Regions from separate parts of the Mycobacterium sp. TY815 genome, predicted to be linked through region 2. Evidence: predicted binding sites of a transcription regulator. Region 2 holds the regulator's gene; the other holds the start of a gene.
What was found. Region 2 encodes LexA, which represses DNA repair genes until DNA is damaged. Its sites were predicted from a motif close to CGAACANNTGTTCG; they were not measured.
Positions count from the first base shown of each region.

Region 1 (4,721 bases), 1.1 Mb from region 2:
ATGTCTGGGTGGGCGCGTTGATCGCGTCCAGCAGGATCTGCTGCACATTGGTGGACTCGGCGAGCGCATACGAGTTGGCGCCAGCGGCCAGCGCCTGCGTGAACTGGCTTTGAAACGCTCTTGCCTGCGCGCTGATCGCCTGAAACGAGGCGCCGTGTTGGCCGAACGCCACGGTGACCGCCGCGGAAATCTCATCGGCGGCCGCGGCCTGCACATGCGTTGTCGGAGCCAGTGCCGCCGCGGCGGCCGCGTCGAGCGCTGATCTGATGGCCGCCACCTCTGCCGCCGCTGCGGTCATGAATTCTGGATTTGCATACACGAACGACACGGCAGTCCTCCCGATAGACTGCCGCGCAGCCTAACCCCGATCCGGCCGCGCCTCGGTCATTTTGCCGAGGTTGTCCGTAAATAGTCGGATTATGGTGGGGCGAAGGTTAATTCACGCCAGCGTCAGATAATTCCCGGGCCAGCTGATGAGTGAATTCGGCGGCCTGGGCGGGACTGTCCACGGCGAACAGCGCCGCCGTGGCCCGGTCGCCATCGTCGTTGTGCCGCACCAGAATTGGGATGCCGTCGGCGCGCACCGCATCGAATGCGTCCTCGTCGGTGATGTCGTCACCGAGATAGATGGGCAATCGGTGGCCCGCCTGTGCACCGAGGTGCTCCATCACCCACCGCAGAGTTTTGCCCTTGTCCCAGTCGAGATCCGGCCGTAGTTCGATGACTTCGCGACCGGTGGTCACCCGCAACGCATCGCGCTGCCCGGCGTTGCGCACCGTCGCCATCACCTCGCCAACCCGATCGCGCGCGGCATTGCGGTAGTGCACCGCGACGCCAAAGCGCTTGTGTTCCACCACAACACCGGGAATCGAGCCGAGTTGCTCACGCAGCTGTCCGGCCGCCTGCTCGAGGACTGGTATGGCCACCGCAGCTTCTTCGTTCTGGTGGTGGGTGCCATCGGGTGCGGTGAGTTCGAATCCGTGGCTGCCGGCGTACCAGATGCCGGGCACGCCCACGCGTTTGGACACGTCGGCCAGGTCACGGCCGCTGAGGATGGCAACCGGGCACTGCGCGGCCAGTTCCCGCAGCGCCTCGGTGGCGCCCGCGACCGGCCGGGCCGCGTCGGGGTCGTTGACAATATCCGACAAGGTGCCGTCGAAGTCGAAGAACACTGCGGGGGATTGACCGGCGAGATTGACGGCCTGCCGGGCGTCGGGCAACTCGGACATGCGCTTGTCGCCGGTGCGGACCTTGATAGCAACCGGGTCGGCCACCACCGCGTCGGCACTCTTGACCGGTTCGGCGCCGACCGCGATCACCAATGCGAATCCGGCTTCTCGGGCGGCGTTTGCCGCGCGTGCGTCCGCCGCCACCACGGCACATCGTCCCGGCCGGGTGCCCAACTTCCCGGCCGTCCCGACAAGCTCCTCGGAGCCGCATACGGCGGTACCGACATGAACCTCGTGCAGCTGGTCGAGCAGTTGTCGCGAGGACGGCAGGGCCTTGTCGAACAACACCGCATCGTGATGGCGTGGGTCGATGGTCACCGGCCCCGAATTTGGCATGACCCACCTTCTCACGGTGGTCAACGCCGGTGTTCGTCAGTGGCGCACCCGTGCCGGCGCCGGCGGCGGCCGCCAGCGCGCCGCGCTGTTAGGCGGTGTGCGGCGCTTGCGCCGGCGGTCGAACAGCACGACCGAGTCGCGGTTGAGCGCGATCAGCCGGGCCACGCCCGCCTCGATGCCGGCGGCAAGCCCGTTGATGTCCCAGGGGGTGTCATAGTCCGCGGTGATGCCGAAGACCAGGTCGCCGTCGTAAGAGATCACCGTGACCCCGACGCCCGGGGCGATCGGTGGAATCGGCAGGACCCGCTCGACCCGTCGGCCCATCAGCCGCAACCGCGCTCCGGCAGCGGCGGGCGCCAGTGTCACGGCATGTGGTGATTGCCGGGTCAGCGCATGAAAAACTTTGGCACACAACGTGAGCGGTGAGTCCGGCGGGGCGCTCCGGCCGGACGACGCGTGCACCGCGCGCAGCTGTTGGATGGGGTCCTGGTGCTCGACAGGGAGGGTTGTCAACACCGGCCCCGACACGCGCAACGCATCCGCCCGCGGCTGCTCACCGCGCTGTATCAGGGCCGTTCGGAACGACTCGGTGACTGCCGCGAACGCGACGTCGTCGGCGGTGACGCCGAATTTGCGGGCGAGTTGGTCGACGGGGCGGCGGGGGACGACCACCGACCGGTACCGGCGCATGGCGGGTGGCTGGTTGCCGGCCGGCCAGGGGCGCAGCACACCGGTGACGGCGCGGGCCGCCGCCTGCCACAGGCTGTCGGCCCAGCCGGGTGGCCCGGGGATCGCCTGCGCGGACTGGGGTTTGGCAACCGGATCGGCAGCGCCGTCGTCGTCGCAGAGCCGGGTCAGAAGGTGTGCCGCTCCGGGTTCCAGGGCCGTCTTGACCAGTAACGCCCATCGGCCCTCAGCCAGGCCTTCGATGATCCAGCATTCCCAAGGCCGGCCGGTTTCGAGTGGCTGTTCCAGCGCGTGGGCGATGACGCCGAACAGTTCACTGTCATCGCCGGGTGCGGGGAGGGCCGCGCGTTGCACGTGCGCGGCGCCCGGAGTGCCGCCGTATGACTGCGCGAACCGTCGCGCCAGCAAATCATTCATCTTTCGGCGCCCGGGAGCCGGCCCGGCCACGACGGCGACCGCTCCGGTCGTCATCACGGCATGCCGGCCAGGGTTCGGAGCTCTGGATAGTCCGGTGTTCGGTGTCGTCTGTTCTGCCATGCCCAGCCCCCGCCGTCGTTTTTTCAATCTGTACCAGTATCGGTGTCGCGCCTGCACCTGCCGAGGTCGGCCAGGTTAACAATGTGTTTTCCAGATAAAAGTGCGTTTAACTGCTGCGATGCGCCGTCGCGTAGCGCTGTTCGCAAATCGTTTCAGCGCCGTTGTCAAAGTGTTCGGGAGGATGTTTCGTGGGATAGCCCGACTAGTGTATCGAACAAGTGTTCGATACACTAGTCGGCATGGGTTGGTACCACGGACCGCCGAGCTGGGCCGAGATGGAACGGGTGCTCGACAGCAAGCCCCGCCATGCCGGGGAGGTGGCTCCGGTCATACCGGCCGGTGACGCTCCGGTATCGCACAAGCGTGGGTCCTACACCGCTAAATCGGCCGCTCTGCCGGCGCCGTCTTCGGTCGCCTACGCCGAGCTGCATGCGCATTCGGCATACAGCTTTCTCGATGGAGCCAGCACGCCGGAGGAGATGGTCGAGGAGGCTGCGCGGCTGGGTTTGCGAGCGCTCGCACTGACCGACCACGACGGCCTCTACGGGGCGGTGCGGTTCGCCGAAGCGGCCACCGAACTCGGCGTGCGAACGGTGTTCGGCGCCGAGCTGTCATTGGCCACTTCCTCATCGGTCGCCCGCACCGAGCAACCGGATCCACCCGGTCCCCATCTGCTGGTGCTGGCGCGTGGTCCGGAAGGGTACCGACGGCTGTCCCGGCAGCTGGCGGCCGCGCATCTGGCCGGTGGTGAGAAAGGCAAGTTGCGCTACGACCTCGATGCGTTGACCGAGGCGGCCGGCGGGCACTGGCACATCCTCACCGGATGCCGCAAAGGGTCGGTGCGTCAAGCGCTTTCCGCGGGTGGCCCGGAAGCGGCGAAACGGGCACTGGCCGATTTGGTGGACCGGTTCACCGCCGCCCGGGTCAGTATCGAACTGACCCATCACGGTCAGCCGCTCGACGACGAGCGCAACGCGATGCTGGCCGAACTGGCGCCGCATTTCGGAGTCGGCGTCGTCGCCACCACGGGGGCCCATTTCGCGGGACCGTCGCGGCGCCGGCTGGCCATGGCGATGGGGGCGATCCGGGCCCGGCAGTCCCTGGACGCCGCGGCCGGGTGGCTGGCCCCCCTGGGCGGTTCCCATCTGCGCTCGGGCGAGGAGATGGCCCGGTTGTTCGCGCATATGCCCTTTGGGGGCCCTGACGTGGTGGCCGCCGCCGCCGAGCTCGGCGAGCAGTGCGCGTTCGGCCTGGCGCTGATCGCGCCGCAACTGCCGCCGTTCGACGTCCCGCACGGGCACACCGAGGACAGCTGGCTGCGCACGTTGACCATGGCGGGCGCGGCCGATCGCTACGGGCCGGCAGACGTGGCGCTGCGGGCGTATGCCCAGATCGAGCATGAACTGAAAGTCATTGCCCAACTGCAGTTTCCGGGCTATTTCCTGGTGGTGCACGACATCACTCAATTCTGCCGGCGAAACGACATTCTGTGCCAGGGCAGGGGATCGGCTGCCAACTCCGCGGTCTGTTACGCCCTGGGGGTGACGGCGGTCGATCCGGTGGCCAACGATCTGCTGTTCGAGCGGTTCCTGTCACCCGCCCGCGACGGGCCGCCCGACATCGACATCGACATCGAGTCGGATCAGCGGGAGAAGGTCATCCAGTACGTCTACGACAAATACGGCCGCGACTATGCCGCCCAGGTGGCCAACGTCATCACCTACCGGGCGCGCAGTGCGGTGCGCGACATGGCACGCGCCCTGGGGTTCTCGCAAGGACAGCAGGATGCGTGGAGCAAACAGATCAGTCACTGGAGTGGGCAGCCCGCCGATATCGAAGGTATCCCGGAGCAGGTTGTCGACCTGGCCGAGCAGATCCGGAACCTGCCGCGGCACATGGGCATTCACTCCGGCGGCATGGTGATCTGCGACC
Region 1 covers NZ_JAUFRX010000001.1:3,172,292-3,177,012, reverse strand. Annotated here, with positions in the region: gene QXK92_RS13560 (PE family protein) at 1-328, opposite strand, end outside; gene otsB (trehalose-phosphatase) at 435-1,565, opposite strand; gene QXK92_RS13550 (wax ester/triacylglycerol synthase domain-containing protein) at 1,602-2,723, opposite strand; gene QXK92_RS13545 (error-prone DNA polymerase) at 3,029-4,721, shown strand, end outside.
Region 1: a site for LexA is predicted at 3,001-3,014, ahead of QXK92_RS13545 (error-prone DNA polymerase). Genes of this name have one in related genera too.

Region 2 (4,721 bases):
TGGCGGCAGAACGGGCAGTGCATAACCGCTCCTTCGCTGCGCCTGACTTCGGGGTACCGCAGAACCACCCCGAGAGTACCTGCGCACCCCCGGCGGGGCCACTGCTGGCACGCCCGTTCACACGCTGGCCGGAACGGGCCGAGCAACGTTGGTGCAGAGCGCTATTCGGCCGGGCTTCACCCGATCGGAGCGATCAACGTCTGGCCGGCCGCCACCGAATTGGAGTCCAGGGCGTTGAGGTTGCGGATGCGCTCCACGACGTCGCGGACCGGTGCGCCGGGTGCCACCCGGGAGGCCAGCTGCTGCAACGACTCTCCGGGTTCCACGCGGACCACCGCGAGTGCGGCGGGCACCTGCGCCGCCGCCTCAGCGGGCTCGTCGTTCAGCACGCTGCCGAAGTTGGCCATCAAACCGAGCCAGAGCGTGATGATGCCGGCGAGCAGGGCCAATCCCACCGTCGTCAACACTGAGACCGGACGGCGGCGGTGCGATGCCGTCGACACCGCGACACCGGTTCCGTAGTACCGCATGGGCGTGCCGCCTGGACGGGTGGGGCCCGGCCTGGTCGAACGGATCTGCCCCGCGCGGTAGTAAGGCGACTCGTCGAACGGCCTGTTGGCAGGCCTGGTCACCAGCCTTTGCCCGTTCCAGGTGCGCTGCGGGCCCGCGTAGCTGATTGTCATGTCGTTGCCTCCGGTCGACGAAAAATCGCTCGTGTGTTCGACCTTAGTCGCTCAGGTGTTCGATATCGAACACCTGAGCGACGCGTGTCGTACGAGCAAAACGGTAGACCTCACCACCGACAGGATTTTGTCGGTGCAACCAGCTGGGTGAATTTCGGATACCCGATCCACCGGAAAGTTACACACTTGTGATTCCGCAGATCCGGGCCGATAGAGGCGCTGCCGACGCCGGCCTGACACGCCCGTCGAACACATGTTTGATTCTTCGGTCGGAGGCGGTTACATTCAGTGGCATGAGCGACAGCAACGACCCCCCAGTAGCTGATCGAGCCGGTTCCCGCGGAACCACCGCAGACGGACGGCTGCACTCCGTCGACTCCGCGCTGACCGAGCGGCAGCGCACCATCCTCGAAGTCATCAGGGCCTCGGTCACCACCCGCGGGTATCCGCCGAGTATTCGCGAGATCGGCGACGCGGTGGGCCTGACGTCGACATCCTCGGTGGCTCATCAATTGCGCACGCTGGAGCGCAAGGGCTACCTGCGCCGGGACGCGAATCGACCGCGGGCCGTGGATGTGCGGGCGGCTGACGACGCCGTGACTGCACCCACCACCGATGTGGCCGGCTCGGATGCCCTCCCGGAACCCACTTTCGTGCCCGTACTGGGCCGCATCGCCGCCGGTGGGCCCATCCTCGCCGAGGAAGCCGTCGAGGACGTCTTTCCGCTACCCCGTGAGCTGGTCGGCGAGGGGACGTTGTTCCTTCTCAAGGTCGTCGGCGACTCGATGGTGGAAGCCGCCATCTGCGACGGCGACTGGGTGGTGGTACGTCAGCAGAACGTCGCGGACAACGGCGACATCGTGGCCGCCATGATCGACGGCGAGGCCACCGTCAAGACCTTCAAGCGAGCAGGTGGCCAAGTGTGGCTGATGCCCCACAACCCGGCGTTCGACCCGATCCCCGGGAATGACGCGACCGTGCTCGGGAAGGTCGTCACGGTCATCCGCAAGGTGTAAGGCTGAACCGCTCCAGCAGGCCTATGGCTCAGTCGGCCCTGACGAAGCCGTTGGCCTGCGCCACTGCCTCGTTGGCGAACCAAATCTCGGCCAGAGTGTCGTGGTACAACGCGCTGTTGGGCGTGTAGTACAGGCCGAATCGGGCGCTGGCCTTGATCGGGTAGCCATCCGGGGCCCGGTACGGGTCATCCTCGAGAGGCAGGTGGATGGTTGGCCGCACTGCAGCACCCTCCGCGCCTCGGGCCGCCTCGGCCTGCGGCGCCGCGGCGTAAGCCGCCTCGGTCGCTGCCGGCGCATAACCCGGGTCATCGGCGGCGGCATGCCGCCCCTTCCTCGGCTCAGGCGCCACGTTCGCGTCCTCCGGCGCCACGTCGGGCACCTCCTCTTCCGCGGGACCTCCACGCGGATAGAAGATGTCCGGAAATTCGTGCTCCGGATGGGCCTCGGGAACGTCCGGCGCCGCAGCACCTTCGCTGTGCGGTATCGAGGACTCCTCCGCGAACGCTTCCGGCGAGACCGTTTCCGCAACGTGGGGCTCGGCCTCCACGAGCTGGCCGAATGCGCCGCGTGTGACGATGGGTGTCGGGGTGGTGTCCACCGCGTCGGGGTCTTCATCGCCTTCGAACCCGCCGGACTCGTCGTGCTCCTCGAAGTCCGTGTCCTGCTCGGCCGCAGCCACGTATTCCTCGGATCCGGCGGCGTAATCGTCGGCGCCGTGCGCGTAGTCGTCGGCGCCGTGCGCGTAATCGTCGGCGCCATGCGCATAGTCGTCGGCGTATTCGGCGCTGCGGTCGTGCTCGTCGTGGTATTCCTCACGGCCCAGACCGCGCTCGTCGGGCGCGGCCACGGTCCCGCCCCCTCTGGACCAGCTCACCCGCGGCGCTGCACCGTACTCCGGCATCTCGTGCTCTTCAGGGTGGTGCTCGACTGGCGGGAAGCGCTCGGAGCCGTAATCGATGTCGTCGTGCGACCAGCGCCCGTCGGCGCCCCTGTCGAACTCGTCGGCCACATCGTGACCGTGGTCGTACGCGGGCACTGCCCGGCCGGCGCGACGGCGGCGCAGACCGAACACCACCAGCACAGTCATCAGAACAAGCAGCAACACCGGCACCGCCACCGCCAACCACCACCAGTGGAAGGTGAACTTCTTGCCGGGCGGTGGCGACGCGGTGGTGCTGGGCTGGTTCTGCCCCGACACCTGCAGGCCGGACAGCAGCGGCGCCAAGTTCGCCGGATCGGTGGTGAAGGTGTTCTTCGCACGGTTCCACGACACCTTGCCGCCGGTGAACTTCTGCGAGACCACGTCTCCGTCGACGCTCTGGTCGCCGACGGGGGCGCCCAGTTTGCCGGTGGCCCCCTTCAGCTTGTCCCATGCCGCCTTCATGGCGCCGCGCACGACGAACGCGCCGTGATCAGGAGTCCAGAAGATCACCGGCTTGTCGGCGGCGGAGAAGGTGGCGATCCGGCTGGCCGGGGTGATGCCGCCGTCCGCCTCATTCGAGATCGGGAAGCCCAGGTCACTGCTGACCGGTCCGCCCAACGACTCGTACTTCTGCAGGATCGGCCCTTCGACGGCGTTGGCGCCGGTGGCCGGGCTGAAGAAGATCTTGCCGCCGTTGAACTCCTGGACGATGCCGTCGCCACCGATCGGATTCGGGCCGCCCTTCTTGGCGCCCAGCGGACCGTTCGCGCCGCCGGCCGCACGCCAGGCCATGTTGATGGCGGCGGTGGGGTCGATCGCTATCTGCAGGCCCTTGAGCTGATCGGCCAGGGCCGGCGGGTTGGTGCTGAATTCCTTGGTCTTCCTGTTCCAGGACACCTCTCCGCCGGTGAACTTCTGCGACGCCACTTCACCGTCGTAGGTTTCGTCGCCGACCGGCGCCCCCAGCACCCCGCCCGAGCTGCCGAGTTTGTCCCAGGCGGCGTTGAGTGCGCCGCGGACCACGAATGCGCCGTGATCGGGTGTCCAGAAGATCACCGGGTTGTCGCTGGCCGCGAATGTGCTCACCCGGCTGTCGGGCCCGGCGAGTCCGGGCACCTCGTTGATGGTCGGAAATCCGAGATCGCTGTTGGCCGGACCGCCCAGTGACTCGTATTTGTCCAGGATGGGGCCGAACATGTACCTGGCACCGGTGGCGGGAGTGAAGTACATCTTGCCGCCGTCGAAGTCCAGAGCGAATCCGTCCCCGAGGGGGTAGACGTCGCCTTTTCTGGCGCCGAGCGTGGACGAGGCACCGCCCGCCTTATCCCATGCGGCCATCATGGCCGCCTCGGCGTCGCCGATCGGCGACGCGGACGCGGCAGGCGCCAGCAACCCCAGGGCCAAACCGGTCGCCAACGCGGCGGCCGTCAGGCCGACCAGCGCACGCCCAACCAACTTGTTCAATTGACCCCTCTGCCCGTTCACCAAGCCTCCAAGCCGACGCCCTGCCCACCTGGCAAGCAGGCGGATTCACCGCCGTGGGCCGTTTCCCGGCCACGATTCACATCGCCACCGGGCTCGCATAACTTTGCTCTAGCGAACGAGATATGCGAAGTCAAATCGTACATATTACGGAAACGGATACCGAGCCGATGTCGAAATGATGCCGGCCCGCGCTCGTGTCGCGAGAAACCGGTGAAACCGCGCTGCGCCCCTGTCACCCATTGGGTTACCGTGCCGGAGACAACATCCCGCCTGGCATGCCGGCCGATCCCGTGAGAGGAAATCCAGCGCGCATGGGCGTTTCCGGACTTGGCTGGGCCGTCACCATCGTCCTCATCGCCGGGTTGATGCTGTTCGACTATGTCTTTCAGGTACGCAAGACGCACGTGCCGACGCTACGTGAGGCCGCGATCTGGTCGGCGACCTATATCGGCATAGCGGTGATCTTCGGTGTGGGCGTCGCCGTCCTGGGCAGCCCCCACATGGCGGTCGAGTATTTCGCCGGCTACCTGAGCAACGAAGCCCTTTCCGTGGACAACCTTTTCGTCTTCCTGGTGATCATCAGCAGCTTCGCGGTGCCCAGGGTGGCGCAGCAGA
Region 2 covers NZ_JAUFRX010000001.1:2,055,279-2,059,999, forward strand. Annotated here, with positions in the region: gene nrdR (transcriptional regulator NrdR) at 1-23, opposite strand, end outside; gene QXK92_RS08555 (LysM peptidoglycan-binding domain-containing protein) at 177-683, opposite strand; gene lexA (transcriptional repressor LexA) at 977-1,699, shown strand; gene QXK92_RS08565 (LGFP repeat-containing protein) at 1,728-4,106, opposite strand; gene QXK92_RS08570 (TerC/Alx family metal homeostasis membrane protein) at 4,418-4,721, shown strand, end outside.